Regions from separate parts of the Limosilactobacillus allomucosae genome, predicted to be linked through region 1. Evidence: riboswitches for the same ligand, from Rfam matches in the RefSeq annotation. Region 1 holds a riboswitch; the other holds the start of a gene.
The links. Region 1 has a riboswitch for thiamine pyrophosphate ahead of thiW (energy coupling factor transporter S component ThiW). Riboswitches for the same ligand answer to the same signal wherever they lie in the genome.
Positions count from the first base shown of each region.

Region 2: another riboswitch for thiamine pyrophosphate. It lies ahead of thiM (hydroxyethylthiazole kinase); the one in region 1 lies ahead of thiW (energy coupling factor transporter S component ThiW).

Region 1 covers NZ_CP154878.1:2,162,921-2,178,922, forward strand. Annotated here, with positions in the region: gene ABC765_RS10120 (ABC transporter ATP-binding protein) at 1-175, opposite strand, end outside; gene ABC765_RS10125 (efflux RND transporter periplasmic adaptor subunit) at 168-1,232, opposite strand; TPP riboswitch at 1,469-1,561, shown strand; gene thiW (energy coupling factor transporter S component ThiW) at 1,675-2,169, shown strand; gene ABC765_RS10135 (cytochrome b5 domain-containing protein) at 2,268-2,501, shown strand; gene ABC765_RS10140 (TetR/AcrR family transcriptional regulator) at 2,637-3,212, shown strand; gene ABC765_RS10145 (hypothetical protein) at 3,299-4,084, opposite strand; gene ABC765_RS10150 (prolyl-tRNA synthetase associated domain-containing protein) at 4,255-4,758, shown strand; gene ABC765_RS10155 (RNA methyltransferase) at 4,812-5,678, opposite strand; gene ABC765_RS10160 (hypothetical protein) at 5,846-7,633, shown strand; gene guaA (glutamine-hydrolyzing GMP synthase) at 7,792-9,345, opposite strand; gene ABC765_RS10170 (GTP pyrophosphokinase family protein) at 9,725-10,336, shown strand; gene ABC765_RS10175 (response regulator transcription factor) at 10,349-11,020, shown strand; gene ABC765_RS10180 (HAMP domain-containing sensor histidine kinase) at 11,034-12,329, shown strand; gene coaA (type I pantothenate kinase) at 13,098-14,021, opposite strand; gene ABC765_RS10190 (LTA synthase family protein) at 14,320-16,002, opposite strand, start outside.
Region 2 covers NZ_CP154878.1:1,332,531-1,348,532, forward strand. Annotated here, with positions in the region: gene ABC765_RS06320 (hypothetical protein) at 1-586, opposite strand, end outside; gene ABC765_RS06325 (alpha/beta hydrolase) at 737-1,645, opposite strand; gene ABC765_RS06330 (APC family permease) at 1,713-3,017, opposite strand; TPP riboswitch at 3,205-3,313, shown strand; gene thiM (hydroxyethylthiazole kinase) at 3,393-4,181, shown strand; gene thiD (bifunctional hydroxymethylpyrimidine kinase/phosphomethylpyrimidine kinase) at 4,184-4,981, shown strand; gene thiE (thiamine phosphate synthase) at 4,991-5,632, shown strand; gene ABC765_RS06350 (TenA family protein) at 5,653-6,333, shown strand; gene ABC765_RS06355 (MFS transporter) at 6,383-7,558, opposite strand; gene ABC765_RS06360 (hypothetical protein) at 7,656-8,096, opposite strand; gene ABC765_RS06365 (NRAMP family divalent metal transporter) at 8,269-9,504, opposite strand; gene ABC765_RS06370 (5-oxoprolinase subunit PxpA) at 9,572-10,333, opposite strand; gene ABC765_RS06375 (acetyl-CoA carboxylase biotin carboxylase subunit) at 10,364-11,734, opposite strand; gene ABC765_RS06380 (biotin/lipoyl-containing protein) at 11,706-12,146, opposite strand; gene ABC765_RS06385 (biotin-dependent carboxyltransferase family protein) at 12,143-13,159, opposite strand; gene pxpB (5-oxoprolinase subunit PxpB) at 13,146-13,877, opposite strand; gene ABC765_RS06395 (bifunctional metallophosphatase/5'-nucleotidase) at 14,385-16,002, opposite strand, start outside.

The sequences.
Region 1 (16,002 bases):
CAAAATCATCATCCAAAAAACCGATGATATTGATCAAGGTCGACTTGCCAGACCCTGATTCCCCGATAATCGCCATCAGTTCACCGGCATCAACCTGCAGATTGATATCATGCAGCACGTGAAATCGAGTCGCACCCTGACCATAGTACTTGTTGACGTGTTCCAGTCTAATCATTGTCATCAGCGCTCACCTTGGTCCCGTTATGCAGCTTGCTGTCTGGGTTGGTGACGATCTGCTGACCAGCCTTGACGCCGCTTTTGACTTCAAAGTATTCGTTGACCCGCTTACCGCTAACGGCAACTGCCTTGGCCTTACCGTTTTTAACGACGTAGACCTGCCCATTTTTAACGCTGGACTTTGGAATCCGCAGCTGGTTTTGCGCAACTGAAGCCTTGACCGTCTGCCCATCCATAAAGTCTTCACTGCTCAAGTCGGCGTCAACCTCGTAGCTGGCACCATTGCTTTGCGAGTTCGTGGTCGGCACCGTGGCCAGGTAGCTGATCGTCGTATCGGCCTGTTTGCCCGTTGCCAGTGCCCGCACGTGAATCTCCTGACCGGTTTTAAGCTTACTGTAGTTATATTCTGATACCTTGCTCTTAAACTTCAGATCGTTGGAGTAGATCGTGATTACCGGTGCATCCTGCTTGGTATCGTCAACCGTAACCGTACCGTCAAATGGTGCCGTTAAAGTCTGGGTGACCTTTTGACTCAGCGTGTTGACCTTGTTTTGAGCTGCCGTAACGTCGCTTTGCGCATCGGCCAGACTGGCTTGGGCCTGGGCAACGCTGCTGGCCGATCCAGAAGCCGTGCCATCCTCGCTTTGCGCAGCCGCATCCTTTTGCGCCGCACTGACATTGTTTTGCTGTGCCGTTACGTTGCGCTGTGCCTTGGCCAGTTCCTGCTTGGCATCGGTCAGTTCTTCATTGGCACTCTCGCTGTAGGTCGTTACCAAAGGATCACCCTCACTGACCTTTTGTCCGTTGGCAACCCCGATCGACTGCACCTTGCCAGATGGCAGACTCAAGACCTGCTGCTGTTGGGCGGCAACGGTCCCGGTCAGCGTCAAAGGCGTTGTTTTGGCAACCTTGGCAACGACATAGCGTGAAGACTGCGCGGCCTTATTCTGCTTGATTTTATTGATGATCCCCATCCCAATCAGCAAAACCAAAACGATTGCCGTGCCGATCGTTGTCTTGCGGTGATTTTTTACCCAATGTTTTATTTTTTGCATAATCTTCCCCAATTTCTACTTCTCAAAAATCCATTTCAATGCGACAAAAGTACCAAAAGCAACAGATGTTTTAGTTAGTTACTTAAGTGATTAACTAGATAATACCAAATTTTTCTTAAAAGGCAATCCTTATTTCAAAAATTACTTAAATACTTTATCTATCGACCAATGAATGCAGTGCCATCGCCACTTGTCAACCCTGGTGCTGCAGTGGTTAAATAGTAGTTGAAATAAAATGACTCTGTCTGGGGTGCCATTGATTTGGCTGAGAAATACCCACATAACCTGATCTAGTTAGTACTAGCGGAGGGAGACAGCTTAATTTGGCGTGGCCGCATCGTCACGTTCTTTTGATTAATGATTAAGCACTCTTTCTCGGCACTGGGAAAGAGTTTTTTTATTGGTTTGAGACGATTTTAAAAAGTTTTTTAGGAGGAACCTTATGAAAAAACGGACCTATCAGCTGGTGCTGACCGCTGTGTTATCGGCACTGGCCGTTTGTGGCGGCAGCATGTTCTCATTTCCCATCGGCGTGGCCAAATGCGCACCAACGCAAAGTCTGATCAATATTGTTGCTGGCGTGGTCTTGGGACCGGAATGGGCAGTCGTGCAGGCGCTTTTGACCTCAACCGTGCGCAATCTTTTAGGCACGGGGACGCTTTTGGCCTATCCTGGCAGCATCTTTGGCGCCTGGCTGAGCGGCTGGATGTTTAAGCGGTTTGGCAAGATATGGCTGGCAGCTTTGGGCGAATTGATCGGCACGGGTTTGATTGGCGCGCTGGTTTCCTATCCAATCGCTGCTTTGCTGATGGGTGCTAAAGGATCGCTTTTCTTATTCGTCCCCAGCTTTGCAGTCAGTGCCATCGTTGGCGGCCTGTTGGCCTGGGTGATCTTAAAAGCCGCCTGGCAGCCAATCAGTCGCTTTGCCAAAATTTAATATTTATTTAGGGGCAGTTATTTGGCTTTTTTCCATGTTCTCTTGTACAATTCAGTTATCAAGCTACAATCGTTTTCTCATTAAGGAGGAATCAGCAAATGGAAAAAACATTTACCTTAGCCGAATTAAAGCAGTTCAATGGTCAAAACGGTCAGCCAGCCTATGTTGCCGTTAAGGGCACGGTCTATGACGTAACTGAAGTGTCAGCATGGCAAGGCGGCAAGCACCATGGCGTTACGGCCGGCACTGATGCCACCGCGGCCATTGCTCATGCTCCTCATGGCGAAAGCGTCTTAGGCAAGCTGCAAGTAGTCGGTAAGCTGGCTGACTAGTCGCTGAGATTCATCTATAATCATCTAAACTAAAAAACAGCTGTCAATCCAATATTGACAGCGTTTTTTATTGCACCGAGAACGCCAGCTGAATTAATATGACATCAAGATGAAATGATTAGAAGGGAGTAAGCCATGGCTAAAGTTACTACTGAACAAAAAATTCAGACAGCCTTTTTGCAAATGTTGAAATCAACGCGCTACGATCAGATAAAAGTCAGCCAATTAGCTAAAGCTGCCGGCATCAGTCGCGGAACTTTCTACACCTATTATGATTCGATATACGATTTACTTTCAGACGTTGAAAACAGCTTATTCAACGAACTTCCGCAGATGACTGTTCCAATTGGCAATCTGGCCGATTCACAGAAAATCCACGATCTGCTTATAGTGAAACTAACTCATATTCAGCAGCATTTTCCTACCCTTAAGCTACTGATGGGACCAAATGGCGATCCTTATTTTCAATATCAGCTGGGACGCTTTTTTCTGCCAATGGCACAGGAATACGAGCATGCACTGACACACCCTAATAATTCAATCGAGCTCGCACTGCTTAACGAGGCTACTAACGGCGCTCGGATGAGTATCATTCACTGGTGGATCTATCATCCCGACGCAATCTCAATCGACGAACTGGCCGATTTTCTGCGCCGCTTTATCCAACAGATAATGGTTCTTTCACAAAAAGAAGATGTCAAAAAAAGCTGAAGTCAGCCTTGCCGGACTGATTTCAGCTTTTCGCTTATCTGCATTCCTTGTAAAATCCGTTTATTTAACTGCTTTTGATACTGATGCTACTTTACACCGGCTGCCAGTTTCATCATGCCGCCAACCTCTAATGCAAAGTGAATCGTATGTCCCTTGGCAATTGCCTGCGGAGCATCCTTGGGGCAGAAGAACGTTGAGATCATCTCTAGGCCCTCTGAATTTGGTTTAAACTCGTGAATAGCACCCACATGAATATTTTCATTATTATCAGCCAGATGGACCTCTCCAGCCAGTACCAGCGGATAGTCTTCGTGCCGCTTTGCTCGAGTATAAGCAGGAATCGTTTGTGAACCTATCCCGTGCGTGCAGACCGGTTCGCCAAAACAGCCAAAAGTCTCCATAATCGTCTGGCCAGTAGCAATCTCGCCTGCCACGCCATAATGTTCAGGCATAATCTTAAACGGCGTCATTCCATTCTGCATTGTTGCCATAGCCTTTTGAACCTGCGGCATGGTTAAGCCCTTAATGTCAAAATGTGTCACTCCCAGCCAGCAGCCCTGTTCTTCAATCGGCCGCTGATTAAATTCATGCCAGCGTTTGGCAGAATCTTCAAATACCGGCTTCATGATCTTCATCGTCTGCTCGCTTCCTATTGCATAATGCGTTTTTTCAAGCAGACGCATTGCCTTTTGCGGTTCCAGCCAGTTTAGATCCGTATCAGAATATACTTTTCCATCCTCATCTTTCAAGTCAACGCCTAATCGTTTGAACTCATGCAAAACGTGCAGTGCCCGTTCGTACTTCAAGCGTTCCAGCTGTTCTTCAGTATAGATCTGGCCGTTGATCGTTGTCGTAATTGAAAATTCAGTCATTCAAACTCACTTCCTAATTTATTTATTGACTATATCCTAACGAAATTTTCCCAACGAAGATTGACAGAATCGCGGAACCGTTCAAATAATCTGACACAATTCAAATTCTGTCAAAATTGATGTAACATATAGCATAATAAAGAAAGCGATTACTGAAAGGATTGTTAACAATGACTAAAGGTTCTGCAATTGCCTACCAAGAACTGCTTGACGAGCTGCAAAAACTGGACATCAAATACGAAATGGTGGACCATCCCGCCGCTAAGACCACTGAAGAAGCCGATGCCTATATCGCTGGTAAAATCGGCGTCCGCACCAAATCGATGTTTCTAAAGGATAAAAAGAAAAACTTCTACCTGGTGATCATGGACGATGCCAAGCGCATGGACTTTAAAGAGTTTCAAGAGCTTACCGGCACTAAGCGCATCTCAATGGCTCATGACAGTGACATCGAAGAGCAGCTGGGACTTGAGGCCGGCATCGTTTCGCCATTTGGCATTATGAACAACACGGCTCACAACATTCAGATCTACTTTGATCAAGACATGCTGGATGAAAACATTCCATTAACGTTCCATCCCAACATCAATACGCATACGATCTTTCTTTCAGCGGCCGATCTGATGAAATTCATCAAAGCTCAAGGATTCGACTATCAAATTATTGACCTGTAAACTCAAAACGCCCATTCTCAAAACATGAATGGACGTTTTTTTGAATACTGTCGCTATTCGGCAATCCGATTGCCCAGTTCCCAAAATGCCAGGGCTGAGGCGGCCGCAACGTTTAAAGAATCGACTCCTGGAGCCATTGGAATCTTGATCGTAAAATCGCTTTGCTCGATCGTTGTCTCCTTTAGCCCCGGACCTTCCGAACCCATGATAATCGCCAGACGATCCACGGCAGTCAGCTTAGGATCGTCAATGCTGATGGTATTATGCCGCAATGCCATGGCCGCCGTCTGATATCCGGCCTGATGAAGCAGATCAATACCAGCATGCTGCCAGGTTTTGGCATCAACATAGGTCCAAGGCACTTGAAAAACGGTTCCCATTGCCACGCGCGAAGACCGGCGATAAAAAGGATCTGCCGAGTCGCTGGTCACGATGACGCCATCAATGCCCAAAGCCGCTGCTGACCGGAAAATCGCACCAATATTGGCTGGATTGACTACGCTCTCAAGGACGGCAATACGGGGATGCTCAGCCGGCATGGTCGCTAAAAAATCAGCCAGCTCCAGACGCTTGACGCGATGCATCGCTGCCAGTGCGCCCCGCAAAAGATTATAGCCCGGCAGCTGACGAAGCAGTTCGCTATTGGCAACGTAAATTGGCGTCTGCCCTAAGCCGCTGGTCTGATTAGCCGCCATTTCATGATCCAGATCTGCTAAATCACGCGTCAAGGCCTTTTCTTCTACTAAAAGCGAAACCGGTTGATAGCCAGCGCGCAGGGCCCGTTCGATTACCTTAGGACTTTCTGCGATAAAAAGTCCCGGGTCAGGCTCCAGCGCGTGAAACAGCTGGGCTTCATTCAACCGTACGTATGGATCCAAATCCGCGCCATTTAGGTCATCCAGAAAAATTAAGTTATGCATTTTTATCTACCTGTCCTTAAAAATCTAAAACCATTTTAGCATAACCAGCCAACGTCTTTGGTTAGGCAGTTTAAGTCAAAGTTAATCGAAAAGCCCGACAACGTTCGCATTTGTTTCAAAATTTCCAGCTATAATTGCTGATTAAATCAATTGGAACGAGAAACAATATGAATTTTAAAACCATCTTAAAAAACAATCGTGCAGCCGGCTTGATCATCCTGACAATCGGCCTGCTGCTGACTGGCCAAATGATTACTGGGCATGGAATTATCGGTGCCGACAGCGTTTTTCACTATAACCGTTTTTATGAGACCTATTCACAGCTGAAACATCTAAACTTCAGCTGGTTTCAGTCGATCTATGGCTTTAACCAGAGCGGTCGAATCGTCAATGTCGTTTACGGTCCGCTGTTTGCCTATCTAAACGGTGTCCTGCTGCTGTTGGCACACAGCTGGTATCAATACCAGATTATCTCTAGCACCATCGTCTATCTAATTGGCGGTTTAGGCATGTACCAGCTGCTGAAACGCCTCAAAATCCGGCCCATCATCGCGGCAATGATGGCCAGCTTTTATCTGACGGTGGGCTGGATGCCACGCTGGCAGATTGGAAACAATACCACTGCCTTAGGAGCAATGCTGATGCCTTATCTGCTGATGCTCACGTTTGAAATGATCACTGATGCCAGACGTCCAATTCACTGGAAAAAACTGGCTCTATTGATGAGTCTGACTATTGAGATCCATTTGCTGAGTGCGCTTTTGTTCATGTTAATTCTGATTCCTGCCTGGCTGTACGCTTTAAAAATCGCCAACAGCAAAACACAAATGCTGCTCGATACCGTTAAGGCAGTCTTGACAACCAGCGTTTTAACGGCCAATACGCTGATTCCGCTGATCTATCTGAGTCTCACCAACCATCTGGCCATGCCGGCTGACTTTGACATCGTAAAGAACACGCTGCGTCTTGATCCATTAAACAATACTCATACTACGATTACCGTCTTTTTATTAGGTGTGCTGATTATGCAGGTGCTATTGGCAATCTTGAACTGGCGTCATGACCGCTTAAATCTGACCGCTACCTTGCTGGGTGCCATCTTTTTTTGGATCAGCTCGCGTTTCTTTTGCTGGTCAATCATCGTCAGCCATTTTCCCATGGTCAGCCGCCTGCTGCAGTTTCCAGTTCGCTTGATGATGCTGGCCTATCCGTTGCTCATCGTCGGCTTGGCAAGATCTTTTAAGTCGCTCAGCAGCCGGCCGATTAAAAAACGCTTCTTTAACCCACATTGGCTGGGGATTGGTGTTGTAAGCGTCATCTGGCTGGTCTGCCTGGCTCAAGTCGGCCTGTCCATCAATCAGAAAGCACAGATTGGTTTTATGCCGCGCGTTTTAACCAGCAAAACCACATCGATCGGTAAAAACAACAGTCAAAAGGACCGGCAAAACGTCTTAAAAGCCATGCATACCAGCAACTACCAAACATTTTTGAAACAGCTGCAAAAACGCGTTCCCGACTATCTGGCCACTGCCAAAGCCAACGTTGACGCTATGCAGGCCGCTTACAGCTATGGCGCTTCAGTCGTCGACCAAAAATCAAGTATCAAGATCCAAGCCGTCAGTCACGGGCGCTTAAAACTGACTTGGCAGGCTGATAAAAGCTGCAGAATTCAGCTGCCAATCGTTACCTATCGTCAATCGCGGCTGATCGTCAACGGTAAAAAGCTGACCCGTTTTAAGCGTTCTTTGGTTGGCTCACCGACAGTCATTCAGCAGCCGGGGCAAAACACTGCCTATTTAAGCTATGCTGCTCCATTATGGCTCAATTTCATAATCGTAATTTCACTGTTGAGCTGGCTGGCTTGGGCGCTCAGGATGGTTTTTAATCATCGCCATCACCAAACTAATGATCATTTCGTTTCAAAAGACGAGCTGGCTATAAGATCTTATCCATAATTTTGGAATCGTTCTTTCTGCCCCGCCTAAAAAGTCAACAGAAAACATCAACAGAAAAAGCCCCATGATCCACGTTTTAGTGAATCACGGGGCTTTGATTTTGGTTGGGATTGGTTACCAGAAATACCGTTATATCAGCCTTTCTCTTTAATCAATCCCTATTCCCATTCAATTGTCGAAGGCGGCTTACTCGTGACATCGTAAAGAATCCGGTTAACGTGATCAACCTCATTTACGATGCGCACCGAAATCTTTTGCAAGACATCCCATGGAATCTTGGCAAAGTCAGCCGTCATCCCATCGATACTGGTTACGGCTCGGATACCAACCGCGTAGTCGTAGGTCCGACCGTCACCCATTACGCCGACGGAACGAATGCCAGGCAGCACCGTAAAGTATTGCCAGATTTCTTCATCCAGACCGGCCTTCTTGATTTCTTCACGCAGGATCGCGTCACTTTCCCGCACGATTTCCAGCTTTTCAGGCGTGATCTCGCCCAAGACCCGAATCCCCAGACCAGGACCTGGGAATGGCTGACGCCAAACCAGATCATGCGGAATACCAAGCTTTTCACCCAGTTCACGAGTCTCATCCTTAAACAGGCTGCGCAATGGTTCGATCAGCTTAAAACCGAGCTTCTTTGGCAGGCCGCCGACATTATGGTGCGACTTGATGGTTTGTGCCGTGTCGGTCCCAGATTCGATAACGTCGGTGTAGAGCGTACCTTGAGCCAGGTATTCGGCATCCTTCATCTTCTTGGCTTCTTCGTTAAAGACTTCCACGAATTCCTTGCCAATGATCTTCCGCTTTTGTTCTGGATCGGAAACGCCTTTCAGCTTGCCCAAGAAACGATCAGCTGCATCAACCTTGACGATCTTAACGCCCAGGTCGCGGCTCAAGGCGTTCATTACCTCATCAGCCTCGTTCTTGCGCAGCAGGCCGTGATCAACAAAGATGCAGGTTAATTGATCGCCAATTGCCTTGTGGATCAAAACGGCCGTAACGCTGGAGTCAACCCCGCCGGAAAGACCCAGGATAACCTTTTTGTCGCCGACTTCTTTACGGATGCTTTCAACCTGCATGTCGATAAAGTCGTCCATTGACCAGTTCGCTTTTGCCCCGCAAACGTCAAAGGCAAACTTCTTCAGAATATCCAGACCATACTGACTGTTGCGGACCTCGGCATGGAACTGAATGCCGTAAAGCTTCTTTTCGTCGTTGGCAATGGCTGAGATTGGGCAGTTCTTGCTGGTAGCAACGACCTTAAAGCCTTCTGGTGCCTCAACGACGCGATCGCCATGGCTCATCCAGACGTACTGCTTCTTTGGCAGGCCTTTAAACATTACCGCGTTGTCATCGGTAACTTCAATATCAGCTCGGCCATATTCAGAATCGTCGGCTGGTTCGACTTTGCCGCCCAGGTCATAAGACATCAGCTGCATGCCGTAGCAGATCCCCAAAATTGGAATCCCCAGCTTGTAGATTTCTGGATCGACCTTAAAGGCGTCCTTTGCGTAGACACTGTTGGGACCCCCAGAGAAAATGATGCCTTTGGGATGCATTTCTTTGATTTCTTCAGCGCTCAGCTTGTGGGAGAGCAATTCGGAATAGATGCCAAAGTCACGAATCCGGCGCGTAATCAGCTGGTTGTACTGACTACCGAAGTCGAGCACGAGGATCTTGTCGAATGCATCAAGATTGACGTTAGCCACTTAGTTTCCACTCCTTTTGTAAAAGATCATTGTTTTTAAATCTAAAGGCTATTTTACGGGTAAAACCGAACAAGGTCAATCCTCAAGATGATTTTATGCCCTGGTTTGCCTAACATATTTCATTAAATTAGAATTCTTATACCATATTTACGGACAATATATTTAAAATCAGCCGGCTATCAACCCAGCAAACGCTTAATATCCGAACTGGCAATCGTTAATCAAGCCTCAGTCGATGCAAACTGACTGAGGCTAAGCGAATAATTTCTTAAGCTTTATTTTAATTATTCTTCAGTCTTATTTCTTAAGTTAAGACCGATTTTGCGTTAACATTAATTATTATCAGCAATACGTTTTATAGAATTGAGGAATGATGGAAATGGAAATCTACGGTCCGTGCGCCGACAATCTGCCACTGATTTTAAACGACGTGCTCGATCGGATCAAACAGTTAAGCAGCGCCCAGGTTGCCAGCGGTCATCCCAAGCTGTATGAGCACTTGATTGGTCGGGTTAAGGCCAACGACAGCATGACTGAAAAATGCCAGCGCAAAGGCTACCCAGCAACACCCGAGTCAGCCTTGCGCAAATGTCGCGACGCGGTTGGCATTCGTGTGGTCTGCAACTTCATCGATGACGTCTACCGCTGCATCGATCTTTTGCGTGATGCCGACTGGTGCACCATCGTCAAGGAAAAAGACTACATCGCCAATGCCAAACCAAACGGCTACCGCAGCTATCACTTGATTTTAGACGCTGTGACGCCATATCAGGACATTGATGGCCAGACACCCGGTCATTATTTTGTCGAAATCCAGCTGCGTACGATTGCAATGGATTCCTGGGCCAGCCTGGAACACGAGATGAAATATAAGCACGACATTGAAAATCCAGAACGTATCGGCAAGGAACTGCGCCGCTGCGCTGATCAGCTGGCTGCCTGCGATGTCCAGATGCAGACGATCCGTCAACTTATCCACGAAAACGATTAGGAGGATTTTTCCATGAAAATTCTGCTTGCTGAAGATGAAAAACAGCTTTCCCGTGTATTGATTATGGCTATGAAGAGCGTCGGCTATGATGTCGATCCGGTTTTCAATGGTCAAGAAGCAGTTGAGCATGCCCAGGCCAATGCCTATGACGTCATGATTTTTGATATTATGATGCCCGTTAAAACCGGTTTGGAGGCCCTTAAAGAAATCCGCGCAACCGGTGATCGCACCTACATCATTATGCTGACCGCCATGGCTGAAATCGATGACAAGGTAACCGGTCTTGATGCCGGAGCCGACGACTATCTGACCAAGCCATTCTCACTCAAAGAACTGCTGGCCCGGCTGCGCTCACTGGAACGCCGGACCGAAGAATATGACAGCGACGTACTGTCATTTGGCGATCTTAAAGTCGATCAGGCAGAACAACGCTTGGCAAGTCACAACTCAATGAGTCTTTCAGGCAAGGAAACGCGTCTGCTTACCTATTTCATTCTAAATGCCGACAAAGAGCTCTCCACGCAGCAGCTGTTGAACCAGGCATGGGACCGTGATGAAAATGCCGATGCCGAAGACGTGTGGATCTATATCTCATATCTTAGACAAAAACTGCAGGCAGTAGGATCAAGCACCATTATCGATGGTCAAAAAGGAGGTCCTTATCAGTTAAGTCAGCCAGCTTAAAGGGGGTACGCCAATGATTCAAAGACTCCGCAACAAATTCATTGCTATTTCAACGGCAGCCTTGGTAATCGTCTTGATTACGATTATTGGCAGCATGGTTTCGGTCTCCAGCATTCATGCCCATCGTGAAACCAATGACATTTTGACCCTGCTTTCTCAGCACAACGGCCAGCTTTCCACTAAAAATGCAAATGCAGCGGCCAAAAAGCGGCTGGGCTCTCGTTTTAATCGTGAAGAGCTGTTTCAATACCGCTATTTTAGCGCCAATATCAGCAAGGACGGCAAGAGCATCAAGATTGACAACTCTCATATCTTAACGGTCTCGCCAGATGCAATTGTCGATCTGGCAAAAACCGTTCAGCAGCGTGGGCGGACGCGCGGTATTATTCGCTATCAGGGTACCAGCTATGCCTATAAGATGGTCAAAAAGAAAAATGGTCAGATTGGCATCGTTTTTTTGGATCAGTCGATGATTTTCAAGAATACGCATGACTTGATGCTTTCTGGAATCGTTTTAGGCATCATCAGTCTGATTCTCTTTGAATTCGTGCTGATCATGTCATCCAAGCGAGCCATCAAGCCGGTTATCGAAGCTGAGCAGCGACAAAAAGAATTCATCACCAATGCTGGTCATGAATTAAAGACGCCACTTTCAATTATCTCAGCCAACACCGAACTGGAAGAAATGATGAATGGCGAAAGCGAATGGACTCAAAGCAACAAGCAGCAGGTTCAGCGACTGACGCACCTGATCAATCTGATGATTTCATTAGCCAAGCTGGATGAGCGCCCCGAACTGCAGCTGCAGGAAATCGATCCAGCGACTGAAGTGCAAAAAGCCATCGACAACTTCAAGGCCGTTATCGCTCAGTCCAATCATCAGCTTAAATATCAACTGCAGCCTGGTCTCAAGATTAAAGCTGATCCAAATTATTACTATGAGCTGATCAGCATTCTATTGGATAATGCCAATAAATACTGTGATCCTAATGGTACGATCTTCGTTGACGTCAATGCCGACAAACATGGCAAAAACGTGCTGCTCAAAGTCGGCAACAGTTATGCAGAGGGTAAAAACGTTGACTACAACAAGTTCTTTGAGCGATTCTACCGCAATGACACCTCGCATAACAATGAAAAAAAATCTGGTTTTGGGATTGGTCTTTCAATTGCCCAAAACCTGGTTAAAAACTTCAAGGGCAGCCTAAGCGTTGATTGGAAAGACGGCACCATCTATTTTACCGCCAGCTTTAAAAGTCTTAAGCAATCCAGTCGTGGCAACGCAAAAGCATTGACCAAAACACAGTAGACTACTACGGCCGCAACCTTGATAACCAGTTACGGCATCGCAAAGTACTTAACCAAAACAAAGCGCCCCAGCATGCAAGCTTGTTGGAGCGCTTTTTCTTGTAGCTTCAGCTGACGCCTGGTGTAAAAATCGTTGCTAAGCATTGATTGAACCCAATTATGCAAAAAGTTCTGCATAATATATATAACAAAAATATCATTACCTACTTTTTTCGAAAAACGACTGTATAGTAGGTAAAAATCAATGCATATCGACTTAGGGTACCCTAACATTACCTAATATTTGATAAAAATCGCTCAACAGTAGGTAATTCACAAAGTCGGTCTGGCCCAATCCCACCTTAAATATGCATCATTACCTACTATTTCGACAAAAGACGTCATAAGTAGGTAAAGTCAGGTGAATCGAGTATGCAGCTACCTACTTCTCGCAAAAAATCAAGGAATAGTAGGTAATTTCAAGCCCCATAGCAGCTTAGGGGGCCATTTTCTTCACAAAGCTGGCTGACCAACGCTGGCAAAACCATTGCTGATTGCACTTCCGCCTTTATCCGATTCGATTGCCGTATTGTACCGACTATCTATGGTGACCAGTAGATTTGCTGCCTGATCAATTGTAAGATTAACAGTTTGAGGTAAACTGGCACGGCCTATCTTAACCATCTCACATTGCCAAACTCTCAAAAGCCATCGCCATTCCCCGCCAGAAGTCTTTGTCGGCAAGTCCCAATACTGCTGACACTTGCCATCATGACTTGGATAACGCTCTTTAGTCTTCCCGCAGATAAATTCGATCAATATGGTGATTTTCGGCCTTATGCAGAATTACATCGGCCCGATTGCGCGTTGGCAGAATGTAATCGCGCAGATTAGGCAGATTGACCGTATTCCAAACCTTGCGTGCATCTGCAAAGGCCTGACTGCGGCTGCCCTTGGTGTAAGGATAGTAGTAGTTGCTTGGATCTTGAAAGGCTGTGTCCAAAAGCATGCCGAATCGTTCCAGATACCACTGTTCAATCAGCTCAGGCTCAGCATCAATGTAAATCGAGAAGTCAAAAAAGTCGCTGACGTAGATTCGCTGCGTAGTGGGCAGCTGCAAGACATTGATTCCTTCAACGATCAGCACGTCCGGTTTTTCAATCTTCTGATACTCATCAGGAATAATATCGTAGACGCTATGTGAATAAACCGGTGCTTTGACGCAGTCTTCACCAGCATTGACATCATTTAAAAACGTCAGCAGCTTTTCCATATCATAGCTTTCCGGAAATCCTTTGCGAGCCATGATGCCTCGTTTTTCCAGCTCACGATTGGGATAGATAAAACCATCAGTCGTGATCAGCTCAACCCGCTTATCCGGCATCAGACGCTTTAGCAGAATCTGCAGCAGGCGCGCGGAAGTACTCTTGCCCACCGCAACTGAACCAGCAATGCCGATAATATAGGGAATTCGCCGCATCGGCTTCCGCAAAAAGGTCATCTTCTGCAGCTGCATCTGCAAATAATTTTGATACTGCAGCTGAATCAGCTTAATCAAAGGCAGGTAGACCTCACGTACATCTGCCAGCGAGATCTGGTCATTGAGCGACTTAATATCCTCAAGATTTTCCTGGGTTAAGAAAGTTTTGCCATAGGGGAAAAAACTATGCCAGGTTTCACGATCAAAACGATCATAATTCAGCCATTCATCCATGTTCTTTAAATCCTTTTTGTCAAATTTCTTTTCTAATTTTATCACAATCAATTGCCATGAGTGAAAACGTTCGCAAATGCAAAATAAATCGTAATCTTTTTGCATCTGGCGCGGTGTAACTAATATTACAGTACCGACCTGTTCCAGCAGCAATCTTTTGGTAAATACAGCAGGACAATGGCGATTGGCACCTATCGCAATAACCTGTTCTGCTGCAGCCATCGTTTTGCGTCCAGACCAGCATATCAGCCGTGCCTCATTAAAAAAGCTCAGCCGTTTAAGCGACTGAGCTTTTGGATTATTTAGTCGGGAACTTCAGCGTGACACCCTTTAGTTCAGGTGCATCGGTCGTGTATTGATCCAGCGTTGATTGGTTGTTGTTTTGACTCTTCAAGCTGGTCTTGCTCTTCTTTTGCGCCTGTTTAAGCTGTTTCAAGCCATTCTTCAGCGTGTACGAGTAGCTCTTCTTGTTGACCGTCTTAAAGCCTTTCAGTTTGTAGAAACGCAGCAGGTCGCCATTGACGACTTTATCAGACAGACCAAGATCCGTCGTGACGTACTTTTGAATCTTGGCAAACTCGGCTTTCTGGGCCTTGGTTGGCGACTTGATCTCCTTGCCGCTGCTGGTGTAGTAGTAATCCCCATTGTACTTGGTGTACTTGTTGGTTACCCAGTCGCCATTCCTGAACGGCACGATCTGATTGCGGTTCTTGGAAAGCAGGTCCTGACCAAACTGAACGTATTTATTGGAACTGATGCCCAAAAGATCCTCAATGGTTGGCAGAACGTCGATTTCACCACCATAAGTATGGTTGACGCCACCCTTTAAGCCTTCCATGTTGATCATGAACGGTACTTTCTGGAACATTGCCAGATCATAGTTGTCAACTGACTTCTTGCCCAAGATCTGAGCAATAGCGGCCTTGTGGTTGTTGGAGATTCCATAATGGTCACCATACAGAACCAGCATCGTATTCTTGCGCAGGCCGGTTGAATCCAGGTAGTTAAGCAGTTCGCCAACTGATTCATCCAGGTAGCGGGCAGTCTGGACATAATGATCAACCGTACTGTCACCGGTATTCCATGACTTGATTGAAGTATTCTTCTTGTCAATGATGTAAGGATAGTGGTTCGAGACCGTAATCAGCTTAGCATAGAATGGCTGTGGCAGCTGTTCCAGGTAGTATGCGGATTCCTTTAAGAACAGCTTGTCTTTGACCCCATAACCCATGTCTTCATCCTTAACCTTTGGCAGATAGTCCTTACTAAAGAAGTACTGGTAGCCAAAGCTCTTGTAGGCATTGTCACGGTTCCAGAAGCTAGGCACGTCGCCATGGAATGAGGCCGTGGTGTAGCCCAGCTTTTGTTCCAACAAAGCTGGCGCTGACTGGAACGTGTTGGTCGTCCCGTCAGTAACCATAGCCGAACCTTCTGGCAGACCATACAGCGAGTTTTCCAGCATCAATTCCGCATCGGCCGTCTTCCCTTGACCAACCTGGTTGAAGAAGTTGTCAAACGAAATCGTATCGCTGGCATGGTAAAGCTTGTTTAAGTTTGGCGTAACTTCTTCGCCTTTCCACTTGTAATCGATCATAAACTGCTGGAAGCTTTCCAAGTGGATGATGATGATGTTTTTGCCTTTTGCCTGACCATAATATTCAATATTTGGCGAAGCATAGTTTTTCTTTAAGAACTTCAAGACTGGCTTGATGTCATTGCTGTCAGCCTTAGCCTTAACCGCACTGTTATGGGTGGTCTTGACGCCATCATAGATCGTATAAGCCTGTAGTCCCAAATATTTGACGATGTAGTTGTTGTCAAAGGTCCGCGTCAAAAGCTGAGGACGATCCTTTTCTGCCATGGCCAGGTTCGCACCAAACAGCACAAAGCCAATCATCGTAATCGTCATTGCATAGCGAACCTTAAAGTAGCGTATATCAATCCGAATAAAATGCGCAGCCAGCAGAACGATCAAGATGAT
Region 2 (16,002 bases), 830 kb from region 1:
CCAACAGCAGCCCGCGCATGATCGACCAGCTGCACAGCATCACCAGGCAGCTGACCGCCAGACTATACTTGAGCATCAAGCGGCAAGGCGCCTGCCAGCGTGCTCTTTGCCAGTTGCGGTTGATGATTTTGACATCTCGTTTGATTTGTTCACGATTACCTTGATTATGGTCATGCTGCAGATAGACGATCATTTCTTTTTGATTGCTGATGCCCCACCAGCTGTAGCGCGGCTGGACAAATTGACTGCGTGAGATCTGAGCTGGATCAGACGTATGCTGATGGCGGCGCTCGGCTCGACGAATCACGCCAGTCTTTAGCTCAACATCGCCCTGTTCATCATATGCTGAAACCGGTACGTTGATCAAAGCGCCTTTAATGATCAAAAACCAGTCTTGACGATGCTTTTTTTCGTGCTGCCGCATTGCATACTGAACGTCTTTGGGCAATTGATACCAGTGCTTTTTGCCGTCTGGCAGCTCAACTTGCACCCAAAAGCTGTACCATTTTTTGCGCTTGGCCTGCTGAATCTCAGCTAACGCCCGCTTGGCAAACGACCAGTCTCGCATGTCTGGCTGACGATCCATACTCATTCCCCCATTGATAGACTATTTTTCATTATAGGTTAATTAGCCACCCGCAGCAAACATCAAAAAATCCCCGACCCAAGTTTTGAGCCGAAGATTTCATTTCAACATTAGGCATTTCTTCACCGATTTTTACATAAACATTCGCCACTAATCGATAAAGCGTCGCAAAAAATCGATCTCATCAGCATTGCAGCGGGCCGCGATTTCGGGATCCTTTTGGTTGACATGGAAAACATGACCGCGGGGGTGTTGAGAATCGCCATAGCTTCTAAACTCATGCGGAATTTTTCGATCAAGCAGATACTGATCAAAGCGGACGGCCGTATCATGCAGAAAGTCTTGGTTGGCAGTCATAATAAAGACCGGCAAAAAGTCCTTGGTAATATAGTCTTCTACTTTCAGATCATGTGGATGCAGCGAACGGGCATGTCCTGTAAAATAGGCATCCAGAACGCTTGGCTGAGCCAGCTGCCGTTCCAAAAAGTAGCAGCCGCAGTTGAGCAGACCAGCTTTTAGGTTTAAATCCGGCATCTGCATTTCCAGCAGCTGTGCATATTCTGGATTGGTATACATCACCAGATATTGTTCTGCCATCTGCGCGCCGGCACTGTCGCCAGCAATGAAGACGTTGTTGAGATCCAGGTCATACTTCTCGGCGTGCTGCACCAGCCAGTGAAAGACTTGGTTGGTTTCCCGCAGCTCGCTTGGGTATTCAACTTCTGGTGCCTTGCGATAGTTAAAGTTGATAAAGGCAAAACCCATCCGCGCCATCGCCAATCCATAAAATTGATAGGTTTCTTTGTTACCATAGACAAAACCGCCGCCATGCACGTGTACGATCACCGGCAGTTTTCCTTGATAGCGATGCGGCCGATACAAATCGAGCAGGTTGTCATCACCATGATCACCATAGCGAATATTGTCAAAGCGATCAACGTTTTCTGGGTACGGATTCAACCCGGCATCACGCGCATCGTCATTTATTTTGGCTTCATGGCGAAACTTTTCAATGATCGGCAGCCATTTTAAATCGACGTATGAATTGATTTCCGTCATTAAAAATCCCTCCGCTTCTAAATTCATCTAATCCGATTATAACGCGGATAGAAAGCGCTGTCTTTGATTAATTTTCAGCTGGCGGCCGCTTAATCAGCTGTCCCAGATAACTGACCACGCCGATCAATGCGATGCCAGCCGTGATCTCGATTGCCAAAGGAGTTACAAAACGGGCCAAAAACAAACAGCACAGCAATGCTATCACGGCCAGCACCATTTCATAAATGTCAATATGGTCAATCTTGCCTTGTGCATGCCGCCGTTTTAAGTCCGCAAATTCAAGCTTGATGGTTGCCATCGCCACGAATGCGTACTGAACAACGGCAATCATGATGCTGCAGGGAATCAGCGCCAGATAATCCCCCGCCATTACCAAAATCAAAACAATGCCAGCCGTCAAAAGCGTGGCAACGTATGGAACGCCATTTTGTGATTTGATGCCGATAAACCTGGGCAGCAGCGCTTTTTCATTAGCCAGCGACGAAACCACGTATGGCGTACTGTAAAACATTGAGATCGCAACGCCGGCAATCGATCCTAACATGCCGATCATAATCACGGCCTCGCCCAGCTTGCCAAACTGCTGACCAAACGCCCAAGCCAGCGGTGCGTCTGCGTTGTCGATTCGATTGCCAAGCATCCCGATTGCCACGCTCATGGTAACCATATAGATGACGGCAACGCTAATGACCACGCCAATCAAAAGCTTTGGCAGGTTCTTTTTGGAATTGTGAATGGACGATGCCTGTACCGGCAAAAAAGAAAATCCTGGAAACATAAAGAAGATCAGCATAAACGCATGATCAAAGTCATCAATCGAATTATGAACCGCAGCATTAAAGTTGCCCGGCTTGACGTAAAAAATCCCCAGCACGACAAACAATCCCAAAACTGCCAGCTTCAAGACCGTTGAAAAGTTATTGGCCCAAGTTGATGCCTTTTTACCCAGCAGCCGGATCGTCAATAAAATCAGAATCATTCCCAGTCCAGCCCAGCGATAGACCGTAATCTCGCTTAATCGCGGCAGCCATGGTCGCAGCCCGCGTAAAAAAGCCGCGATCTCGGTAGCAATAGCCGCGGCGCCCTGCAGCCAGGTAAACAGCCCGATCTCAAAGCCCCAAAATCGGCCAAACTCTTTGTAGGTATAATACCAGCCCGCGCCATTCCCCGAAAAGTGATGCGCCATCTCGGCATAACAATAGGCCATTGCCAAGACTGCCAATGCCGCCAGCAGAATCAAGGCCAGGCTCCAGTTGCCGGCATCCTGAAACAGCACGCCAGGCAATAAAAAGATGCCGGACCCGACCATGCTGTTGATCCCGAATAAAAACACCGAGGCAAAGCTGATTTTGCCCGCTTGATGATTTGGCATGTCCATCCCCCCTTTTTAATATAATTATAATAAATCTATCACTGAATTGACTGCTTGATAAGTTTTCAAAGATAAAATCGTATGGCTAACGACTTTATTGATTGAAATTGATCATCGCGTCCCATTGAATTAATTAAACCTTTCTAAATTTGAATTTTCTGCTATACTAAAAACTAAGTTGAATATTTTTCCGCACTAGGGGAGTCCATGTTCTGGACTGAGACGCGCGCAGTGACGCGTAAACTCTTTGAACCTGTTAAGTCGATGCTTGCGAAGGAAAGTGCTTCTTCTTTTTGAATTGGAATCAACCAGATCCGCGAGCGTTTTAACGAGTTCGCGGATTTTTTATTTCAGCCAATCAAAGGAGGAATTCAAATGAGTCTGATTGCACAGCTGCGCAAACAAAATCCGGTCGTCTTAACGGTTGCCAACATGGTTACGCCCGCTGATGTTGCCAATGGTTTAAACGTTTTAGGCGCTTCGCCAATCATGTCCAAGGCGCCCGAAGAAGCCGAAGACATGGTCAAGATTGCCCAGGCCGTTACGATTAATCTGGGAACCGTTGAAGCCGCACAAAGAGAAGAGATGCTGGCGGTTATGGATGCCGCGCAGTTTTTAGAGGTCCCAGCCGTTTTTGACCCGGTGGCCTGTGCCGGCAGCGCCTACCGTACTCAGGTCGCCAACGAGCTTTTGAGCAAGTATCACTTTGCCTGCATCCGCGGCAATGCCGGCGAGATTGCTGCGTTAGCCGGGATTGACTGGCAAAGCCACGGCATCGATGCGGGATCTGGTGATGGTGATCTGACCGCCATCGCGCAGAAATGTGCTCAAAAATACCAAACCGTTGTTGCAATGACTGGAGCCGTAGATATCATCACTGATGGTCAAAAAGTCATCAAGGTTCCGTTTGGCTCGCCGCTATTTGCCGTTCACGTGGGAACTGGCGACATGCTTTCCAGTATTATCGCGGCCTTTATCGGTTTGGGCGGCAGTGTCTTGGAAGCGGCCGCCACGGCTTGCAAGGTATTTGCCTTAGCCGGCCAGGCCGCGGCTAAAAAGACCCAGATGCCAAGCCGCTGGTATAACATGTTTTTGGACAATCTTTACCAAGCCGATGATCAATTGATTGCAGCCTGGCAAACCGAATTACAGAAAGAAGACTGAAGATGATCAATGAATTTCCACAAGCCCTTTCGATTGCTGGCTCTGATTCAGGTGGCGGCGCGGGCATGCAGGCAGATCTAAAAACCATGCAGATGCGGCATGTTTTTGCCACGACTGTTTTAGTGGCCATTACGGCACAAAACACGCTGGGGGTTCAAGACGCCATGCCGCTGCCAAAAAAAATCATTGATGAGCAGTTTGCCTCCTTAAACGCCGATTTAAAGATCCGGGCCTGCAAAACGGGCATGCTGGCTGACACTGAAACCGTTGAAACCGTCGTCGCCAATCTTAGACAATACGACTTTGGACCATTGATAGTTGATCCAGTCATGATTGCCAAAGGCGGCGCGCATCTGTTGACCGATGAGGCAATCAGCACGGTCAGGACCAAGCTGCTTCCCCTCGCCGATCTGGTAACGCCCAACCTGCCGGAAGCAGAGGCACTGGCTGAAATGACGATCAAGAACAACGCCGATATGAAAGAAGCTGGACAGCGGCTGCAGGCTTTAGGCGCCAAGAACGTCTTGGTTAAGGGCGGTCATTTTAATGATCAAAAACAGGCCAGTGACTTTGTATTGCTGGCTGATGGATCAAGTTTTTGGATGAGCTCGCCCCGGATCGACACCAAACGCACGCACGGTACTGGTGATACGATCTCTGCCTGCATTACTGCCGAGCTGGCTAAGGGCGTGTCGATGGAGAACGCGATTCGTATCGGCAAGGCATACGTGGAAGCCACGATTCGCGATGGCATCCAGGTTGGGCACGGGCACGGTCCTTTGAATCACTGGGCAGTCTAGGAGGTCCGTATGCAATTTAGAGAAGAAATGCTTCACTGCTATCTGGTTGGCGGCACCCAAGACGTCAATCATGATCCAAAACAGTTTCTAAATGACGTATCAATCGCAATGGACAGCGGCATTACCGCCTTTCAGTATCGCGAAAAAGGTACCAGCCAGCTCAACCAAGAACAGCGCGTGCAGCTGGGACTGAAGCTGCGCAGACTTGCCGATCAGCATCATATTCCGCTGATCGTTGATGATGACGTTGAATTGGCCCAGGCAATCAACGCTGACGGCATCCACGTTGGTCAAAAGGATCAGCGTGTCGAACAGGTCTTAGCCGCGGTTGGGGATACTATGTTTGTCGGCTATTCATGCAATCAGCCAGCACAGATCGAGCATGCTAATCAGCTGCCGGTGGCCTATGTTGGCAGTGGTCCGATTTTTCCAACCAACTCAAAAAATGATGCTGATCCAGCGATGGGACTTGAAAAACTGCATGAGCTGGTCACGCTAAGCACCCATCCAATCGTGGCCATTGGCGGCATTACCGAAGCCAACATGGCTAAGACGCTTGCTGCCGGAGTCGCTGGTCTTTCAATGATCTCGATGATTCTGCAAAGTGCTGACATTCAAAAAACCGTTCAGCATATCAATTCTTTATACTAGATCAACCAGGTGAAATTTTTATGAACGACGCAAAAACCACTAAATTTTCTGAAAAACTGCATCAAGCAGCTGCACCACTCTGGCAAAAAAGCATTCACCATCCATTTATCACTGAACTGGCCAGCGGCAAACTGCCATTGGCAACCTTTCGCTATTATCTGACGCAGGATACCAAATACCTGACCGCGTTTGAAAAGCTGCACGAAAAAACCGCCGCCCTGCTTCCTCAATCACAGGGCGCGCTGCTCTTAAAGCTGGCCAACGGTTCCGGAGAAGACATTCAGCGCAGTCCAATGCTGCAACAGCTCAAGCTCAGTCCAGCAGAGATTCAGCAAGCTCCCATCGCTCCTAACAACTACGCTTACATTACCCATATGGAACATCAGCTGAACGTTGATCCCGCTGCTGCCGTGACCGCTCTTTTGCCCTGCTACTGGCTTTATGATGAGATTGCCGACTACTGGAAAGATCAGACCAGTCCCGTTCCCGTCTACCAAGCATTTTTTGACAGCTATCAGACAGTCGGTTTTGATACCAGTACTCAACAGCTGATCGGCTTAGTCAACGAACTGGCCGCCAACAGCAGTGAAACCGTCAAGCAACAGATGATGACGGCCTTTTTGCGCAGCAGCAGCTATGAGCTGGGCTTTTGGCAAATGGCTTATACTCACCAGACCTGGGCCGACCTGGCTGATAATTAAGCAACAGATATTTAAAACGCTGGATTGCATCTGACAACCCAGCGTTTTTTTAATGTTTTGCGACCGCGCTGTTTAACTCTTTGCGGTCTCCCAAATAGATCAAGAAAATGATTGGCACGATGATCAGCATGACCGGGTAAAAAGCTTTAAGCGGCAGATACTGGTCAATCAAGCCCCCTAGAACCGGTCCCAGCGTCATCCCAATGTCAACGCCCAGAAAAAACGTTGAACTGGCCAGTCCCTGTTCTCCTTGTGGCGCCAGCATCAGGGCCGTTGACTGACAGACTGAGTAGATGATGCCATATCCCATTGCCATGCCAGCGGCCGCCAAAGCCATTTCCCAATTGGTTTTCATAATTGACAGCATGATCAAATAAAAAACATTGGCCAATAAACTGACGATCAGCCATTTGCCGAAACGAACCGTGTCGAATTTAGTACGCAGACAAAGCCGGATTACCAGCAAAACGGCCGCATAGATCATAAAGTACGCGCCCACGGCAACCGATAAGTGACGCTGCTCAACATAGGTCACGATATCAGCCTGCGTGGCAAAGTAAGGAATTGCAAACAGAGCCGTCATGGCCGCAACTGGCAGCGCGCTTTTTTGAATGATCTTGATTCGGCCGGACCCATTTGAGCGCAGTTTCTTTACCGGCACGGAACGATCACTCACAAACTGAACGATCACTGCAACCAAAAGCGCCGCCGCGGCCGAGACGATAATGGCAGGCCGGTAGCCGATTACGTGATACAGATTAATGGAGACTGCCGGGGCAAACGCCATTGCCAGTGCATTCATGATTCCATACAGTCCCATCGCCTCGCCAACATGCGACAATGGCACCAAGCTGGCCAGCCAAGTCGTCATGCAGACGGTGCACAAAACGTACCCCGTCCCGTTGATCAAGCGAAACAACATCAGCAGGCCACTGTTGGGTACGAAAATATAGCCAGTCACACCAATAAAGCTCAGCAGGCCGCCCCAAGAAGCCAGCCGATACTTTGAGATTCGGTCCGTCAGATTACCGGCAATTGGTCTGAGAAACATTGCCACCAGACTCATCATCCCTGCGATCACACCGGCAAACGTGCTGCTGGCTCCCAGTTTTTGCGCATAGCCATTAATCAGCGGATTACAGTACATGTTGCTGAACATAAAGCAAAAAGACGCAATCATGACTAAAATCACGTCTTTGGTATAGATTGATTCTCGCTTTGCCAAAATGCCACTCCCTATAAATTGATAACATTTTCTCATTATACTCTAATAATCAACGTAATAAAAGAGCACCGCCGCTTTTTGCGACCGTGCTCGGTTTTTAATATTTAGCTAGGTATTCATCGACCGCTTCGTGAAAATCGTTTTCCAGCTCTTCAAAATCGCGGCCTTCATATAATACCAGGTGACGAACGCCAACGATATGGCCAAAGAGTCCCTGCTTGCCGCTCATTTGCTCAACCGTGCCTTGTTGACCGCGATAGTTAAGCAGCAGCTGGTCTGGTTGGCCTGATTTGGCATTTTGACGATTCTTCTCGTCGGTTTTCTTGCCAAAATAGAATGCACCTGGCAAAGCAACCACCAATGCTCCTAAAACGGCCCAGCCATCATCAACGGCCGTCGCGACTGGCAGACTGGCTAAAGAGGATAACGCTGAAGCAGTGCTTTCCGTAGCATCGATGCTGGCTGCCTTCGCGGGTACCGCCACCAGCAGCAGACCAAACAGGACCAGACTAAACATCATCATGCGAGTTTTCTTCATTGTTATCCCCTCCTTGAAAATAAACCATCTGATATCCTACCGTTCCATCATAACATGTTTCGTAACGTTTTAGCAATCGTTTCCAAACCAGTGTTTAAAAGATGTACAACGTTATACTTTTTGGGGCATAAAAAGACTGATGCACGGTTAAGCACATCAGCCATAAATTGTCTTAAAGCAGCTTCATAACCGCGGCAATGCTGGAGTAGGCCATAAAAGCAACCACGATCCAGCCCGTCCAAGTCAGCCAAGCCGGATGATGATAATCGCTCCCCATGATCTTGGACCTGTGCGCGGCAACCAGCAGAATACCCAAGGCGATTGGCAGGATAAAGCCGTTCAGCGCGCCAACCACAACCAGTACCTTGGCCGGCTGACCGATGAAATAGAAGATCGCCGTGGCAAAAACGATAAAGCCGATCGTAATCCAGCTGCGGAACTGATCAAACTTGGCATTGCCCTTCTTGCTGACGGCATAGTCCAGAAATGAGACCGAAGTAAACGTTGAGCCTAAGACAGAAGACAGGCCGGCCGCGATCAGGACCAGGCCAAAGAACTTGTAGCCAAAATTACCGGCCGCGTATTTAAAAATCGAAGCCGCGGGGTTGGCCGGATCAAGCTTGTAGCCAGCCGTTACCACTGCCAGACCAGCCAAAAAGAGCATTACCCGCACGATTGATGCCAGCCCAATCCCCGTCAAGGCACCTTCATTAACGTACTTGATGTCTTTTTGACCACTGGCACCGCCCGCCAACAGACGGTGACCACCGGCAAATGAAATGTAGCCTCCAACGGTTCCGCCAACGATCGTCAAAATCGAGTAAAAGTCAATGTGGGTTGGCTTAAACGTATGAACGACCGCGGTTTGGTAAGGCACCTTCATAACGCACAGAATGTAGATCAAAACCAGAACAATGATGGCCGCCAACACCTGAACCGTGCGATCAACGGCTTTAAGAGCATCTTTAATTACCAAGACAATAATTGAAAAGATACCAATCAACACGGCCCCGGCTTGCGGCGAGATGCCAAACAAAACATTGAGCCCTAAGCCAGCCCCGCCGACGTTGCCAATATTGAAGAACAAGCCGCCAATCGCCACCAGCGCACTCAGCAGATACCCCAAGCCCGGAAAGACCTCGTTAGCAACCACTTGCGCGCGCTTGCCGGCAACGACGATAATACGCCAGATGTTCAGCTGCACGACAATATCAACTAAAATACAGATCAAAATGGCAAAACCAAAGTCAGCGCCTAATTGACCAGTAAAGGTAGCTGTTTGGGTCAAAAAGCCGGGACCGACTGCCGACATGGCCATTAAGAAAGCCCCGCCGATCGCAGCCGCGCGCAGTTTTTTGTCATGAGAAACCGGCAGCTCAGATGCGCCATTCTTATTGTGCTTTTGCATAGACATCTTCCTCTCTTATGTAATAACCGTTAGCTGCTAAATTAACTATCAATCATCAACCAGCGTATCAAGCATGGCGCGGGTCAAAAGGCGCGATTGCAATTGCTGCGTCCTTAAGCGCCGATCGCAGTGCGCGGACGATTGCCAATGCCTCCTCATTGTCGCCGTGAACACAGATCGTATCGACTTCAAGCTCAACCCGCTCGCCAGTAATCGCGGTTACGGCATGCTCTTTTATCATGCCAACCGCACGCTCAGCGACTGCCTGCGGATCATGGAGCACTGAATGCGGCTTGACTCGGGGCACCAGCGTCCCATCAGCCTGGTAGGCACGGTCGGCAAACACCTCGCTGGCATAGGGCAGACCGACCTCACGCGCAGCCACGATCAATTGACTGCCGGCCAGACCATAGATTGGCAATTCCGGATCCACCCGCTTGATGCCACGACAGATTGCAAGCGCCAATGGCAGATCCTTGGCTGCCGCGTTATAGAGCGCCCCATGCGGCTTAACGTGATGCAGTCGGTGTCCCTTGACGAATCCCTGCAGTGCCGCGACCTGATAGGTAATCATGTTCTCCACGTTTTCCAGCTGCATGTCCATTCTGCGGCGCCCAAAACCCACGCGATCTGGATAGCTGGGATGAGCCCCAATTGCCACACCGTTTTGTTCAGCAACTGCCACCGTTTTGGCCATGACGTTTGGATCACCGGCATGATAGCCACAGGCAACGTTAGCCGAGGTAATCAGCGGCAGAATCTGATCATCATTTCCCAGGACATAATGACCAAAGCTTTCACCCAGATCACTGTTTAAATCAACTCTCATTTTGCTGCTCCTTTCTTGAATCGTTCTCATTCATTTGTCATTGCTTTTTTTCTGCAGATCATCAAGCCAGTTGACCGTTGCCGTTAAGCGTTGGAACGATGGCTCTTTTAGAATCTGAGCCAACAGTCCGAGGTTGGTTTGAATTCCGGTAATCACCGTTTCATCAATCACTGCCTGCATCTGCTGCAAGACTCGCTGCCGACGATCGCCATAAACGATGATTTTAGCGATCATGCCATCATAGCTGTTTGGGACGACATAGCCTTGATAGATTGCCGTATCAACCCGGACGCCCTGACCACCTGGCAGATGCAGTCCGGTGATTCTGCCCGGCGTCAAGGCATTGATGCGGCATTCAAGGGCAAAGCCATGCGTGGCAACCAATTGCGGTTCTAATTCAGCACCAGCCGCCAATCGCAGCTGCAGCTCAACCAAATCAACATCGGTAATCATTTCGGTAATCGGATGCTCAACTTGAATGCGGGTGTTCATCTCCATGAAGTAGTAAGAGCCGTCATGATTATATAAAAACTCAATCGTGCCCACGCCTTCATAATTCAATTGCGCAACTGCATCAGCCGAGCGCCGCAGCATCTCATCACGAATCCGCGCGGGCACTACCACGGCCGGAGCTTCTTCCATGACTTTTTGATGGCGTGCTTGAATCGTACAGTCCCGTTCACCCAGCGCAATCGCATTGCCATAACGATCGGCAGCAATCTGCACCTCGATATGCCGCGGGTTGGCCAGATACTGCTCCAGATACATCTGACCGCTGCCAAACGCGGCCTTGGCTTCATCTTGAGCGACCGTAAACTTGGCAGCCATCTCATCCGGTGAATTAACGATCCGCATGCCCTTGCCGCCACCACCCGCACTGGCCTTAACCATAATCGGATAGCCAATCTCCTGGGCCTCTTGCAACGCTTCAGCTAGACTATCAATCGTCGTGCTGCTGCCTTTAACGACTGGCAAGCCGGCTTTGGCAACCGTCATGCGCGCCTGTTCCTTGTCCCCCAGCAGCCGCATCACATCGCCGCTTGGACCAATCAGCTTGATGCCATTTTTCAAGCAGGCGTCTGCAAAATCGGGACTTTCCGACAAAAAGCCATATCCCGGATGAATCGCGTCAGCACCGGTTAACTGAGCCGCGGAGATAATGGCGGCAATGTTGAGGTAGCTGGCATTGACGTTATCGGGTCCGATACAGACGGCTTGATCAGCGAGCTGAACTGCCAGCGACTTGGCGTCAGTCTCTGAATAAACGGCCACCGTCGCCAGTCCCAATACTCGACAGGTACGAATGATCCGAACCGCGATCTCGCCTCGATTGGCTACCAGCACTTTATGAAAGGGCCATTTGCTGACGGAATTATTTAATTTGAATAAGCGGCTGGTCATATTCAACCCCCTCTTCATTGTTTACCAAAACCTTTTCAACGATGCCGTCACGGTCAGCAACCACATTGGTAAAGACTTTCATGGCTTCGATCACCCCGACGACATCGCCCTGCTTGATATGATCGCCTGGCTTGACGTATGGCGGATCCTGCGGCGACTTAGCCGTGTAGAAGACCCCAATCGTTGGCGCGTTGATCGTATTGCTGCTGGTAACGACTTCTTTAGGGGCCATGATATGATGACTGGGATTGCCATGCTGCGGGGCAACGCTGACTGGCTGAGTAAACGATTCACTGGCTGAGCGCTTGACGCAAATTCGTTCATCGCCTTTTTCATACTCAAGTTCGGTCAAATCATTTTCCTTGAGCAGCTTGATGAGTTCTTCAATATTCTTGGTATCCAAATCAATCACTCCTTAAAAAGTCGTTGAATCCGCTGGCTGGCTTCCCGCGTAATTCCATATGGCATTTGATAGCGTGCCTTTTTGATGCGACGATGCAGTTCTTTTAAGGCTGCCTGCTGCTGTCTAAGCAGTTCCTGTGCGGCATCCAATTCAATCAGTTCAAATTCAATCCGCTGCTTGGGGCGACACTGTACCAGCTTGGCCAGATCTACCGTGGCGACAACCGCCAGCAATGGATAGCCGCCAGTTGTCTGACGATCAGCCATTAAGACAATCGGTTCGCCATTTGCCGGCACCTGTATGCCCCCCATTACCGTTGCCGATGAGAGCATGCTTTCCTGTTTAGTTTCCATAACGTCGCCTTTTAAACGATAGCCCATGCGATCAGACTGGTTGGTTACCGTATACGTGCCTGATAAAAAGCGCTGCTGATCTTCTTCAGCAAACTTATCCCACTGTGGTCCCTTTAAGACGCGAATCTTAATCGGCTGTTCTAGATCTGGTAATTCAGGCAATGGTGCATGACGATGATAGTAGCTGACCAAAGTGGGCTTGGCTTCGATTGGCAGACGATCACCGCTGAGCAGTGCCCGACCGTTCAAGCCACCCAGCTTTAAACGCAGCGTGGTCGAGCGGCTGTCCAGCACCAGTGGCAGATGCAGACCACCTGCTACTGCCAGATAGCCAATTCGTCCTTTAACGGCAGGACCGATTTTTAAAACGTCTCCCGTATGTACCTGCAGGCAGCGATATCCTTTGACTGGCTGATCGTTGAGCTGAGCATGAAACTCGGCTCCCGTTAAGGCAATGAACGTTGTGGCCATGAAACGCAGCGTAGGCCCAGTCAGCGAGAACTCTAATGCGGCCGCGTATGGCGAATTGCCTACCAATAAATTGCCAACCTGCAGCGCCTGCTGATCCATCGCTCCCGAAGCCGGAAAGCCATTGATCTGATGCATTGGCCGGCCCAGGTCCTGAACGGTGGTCTGTAGGCCTGGTTCGATCACGTTAATCATCGGCATCTGATGTCACCGCCTTTACTTGATACTTGCCAAGCCGATCAGCCAGCTGGATCCTTTGAAACTCTTCTTCGTCAACGGCAAAGAACCGAACACTGTCCCCGGCATGATAAAAGCTGGCTGGATTTTTTTCGTCATAAAGCTTGAGCGGCGTCTGCCCAATAATGCGCCAGCCGCCTGGTGAAGCCACTGGATAAAAACCGGTCTGCTCGCCAGCAATCCCAACGCTGCCCGCCGGAATCTCCAGGCGTGGCTGTTCTAGACGAGGCATGGCAATCTTTTGGTCGACGCTGCCCATGTAGGCAAAGCCGGGTAAAAAGCCCAAAAAGTAGATCAGATAAGACTGGGCGGTATGCTCTTTAATGACTTCAGCCGTGCTTAGACTGGCAAAGCGCGCCACGTCTTTTAGATCCGGACCATACTCGCCGCCATAGCAGACTGGGATCAGCCAGGTCTTGGATGGCGGCAGCGGTGCGTTCATCGATTCTTCAATCAAGGGCTGCAGCTGCTGTTTCAGTTCAGCAAAACTGATCTGGCTGCCGTCAAACGCCACGGCCAGCGTCCGATAGGCTGGAATAATCGTTTTAACCGCCGAAAGATGCTGTTTTAGAATTCGTCGACCAATCTGCTGCAGATGACGATTAACGACTGGGTCAATCCGATTGGCAAACTCAATCGCCAGCGCTTGATCACCAACTGGTATAATCTGATAACTGGTCACTGAACATCCCCCCTTTTTATCAGTGACTTAAAATTATTAAATCAATCATTATAGAACGATTAGAGTAATTTTTATGCTATTTGAATCGTCCAAACTTGTCAACCTTGCTTATATTCACAGCTCTTCCACAATCTCACTTTGCTTTTTCAAACACGGCTATTCACTAACTTTTTCTTAATAAAATAAATCAAACCATGCTATAAATTAAAAAAATTAAGAATTTGAATATTTCAAAAAATTTTCCATTTTAAAAAAACAGCGTTATGCCAGACCGTCAAAAGCCCAGCATAACGCTATCAAATATTTGTAAATATTAAAATCAATCAGCCAGCTGGTTTACCAATCAGTGATTCGGCATCCTGCTCAAGCAAACATCGCGCTGCTGGCTGAGTCAGTTCATTATCAATTCAAGAATCGATGTACTAGTCAAACAGTTTCCAGCATCATTTAAGAACCGTTTTGAATCTTTCCGCTATTCGATCCTAAATTCATATCCGATTGACCAGGCTATTTTTGCCGCCGTGGCCGACGACGAATTACATACATGCCTGACAGCCCGATCAGCGCCGTTCCAAGCAATGCCAAGGCCGATTTTTCGTCATTGCCGGTTTGTGGCAGCGCGGTCTGGCTGGCTTCTTGTTCGGTTGACTTAACCGCAACCGCGACTGGAGCCGTCTGATCCTGACCATTAACGATCTTTAATTGCGGAGCTGCCGAATTGTCGACCGTAATTTCCTGGCTCTGCTTTGCATCAGCTGCTGAACCATTAGTATTGCCAGTATTTTCGGTATTAGTCTGACCAGTTTCGCTGTTCGCTGGCGTATCTGGCACAATAGGATGCAGCAAGGCTTCAGCTTCTGCCGGCGTCAGGTAGTTTTTGCGATCAGTAACTGGCGCCTTGATCAAATTGCCGGCATTGGTTTGATCAGCAATGTAATTCATAAAGACTTCCGTATCCGCGCCAATCACTGCAATCTGATTGGTACCCTTAAAGGCCGTAAAACCGTCACCACCGCCAGCTAAAAAGTCGTTGATGACCACGCGATAAGTCTTGTTCATGTCTAATGGCTGCCCGTTTTCATCATAAGCGGCCACTACGCGATATGGCTGGTTAGGATCGTCACTGTCAGTGTAGTAGTACTTGAGACCAGCAATCTGCAGATAATACTTTTGATCTTCATCATACTGCTGATTTAAGGCGTCAATTACCTGCTGCCCCGTCATCTCGACTACCCGCAGAATATTGCCAAATGGCTGAACTGCCTGGGCAGCACCCCAAGTAATCGTACGGTCGGGTTCAACTACCAGATCAGCCCGCACACCACCAGTATTAGTCATTGCAAAGTCAGCATTGACACCCAGTTTTCTGGCTTCGGCCAACTGTCCATCAACTACCAGCTCACCAGCCTGGTTTTCCCGAGTTGGCGTATTATGCAGACGGCCGGTGATGGTTGCTGGCGTTGCTGCCTCCCCAATCTTTTGGTTGATGACTGGCGCCACTCGCTTGGTAGCATCCTCGACGATTCCCGCAACGGTTGGGTCGCTGACGGCAGCCGGATTGTCTTTTTCTGAAAGGACCGGGAAGACATGTGAGACGATGCTGTCAGGCGCAAAGTCGTTAGTCGCCGGATTGATGTAGCCAATAATGTCATCATAAGCCTTACCAGTATAGATGGCCTGCACCAGTTTGACTGAACCAACCGTGGCATTGGCATACTGATGAGAGTGCCCAGCCAGATAGATGTCGACAGAGTTGTCAGGATCGATCTGGTAGAGCTTTTTAATAATATCAACCGCCGTGCCCTTGGTTTCGCCATTCTTGGTCTCTACCCCGGTATGTGCCAAGACGACGATCGCATTGACGCCTTGATTGCGCAGAATTTTTTCATAATGAGCAATGGTTTCGGCTTCATCAAGAATCTCATAATCCTTGTAGTTGTCATAGAGCGTCAGAATCGGCAAATCGGTCGTCTCAATGCCGATAAAGCCGATTTTAACGACCTTGTTATCACTAGTATGAATTTCCTTGATGATGTATGGCTGAAAACCATATGGAATCTCGCCATAGTTATCATCAGTCTTAGTGCCCTTGAGAATCACGTTTGCCGTAATAATGTTGATGTCT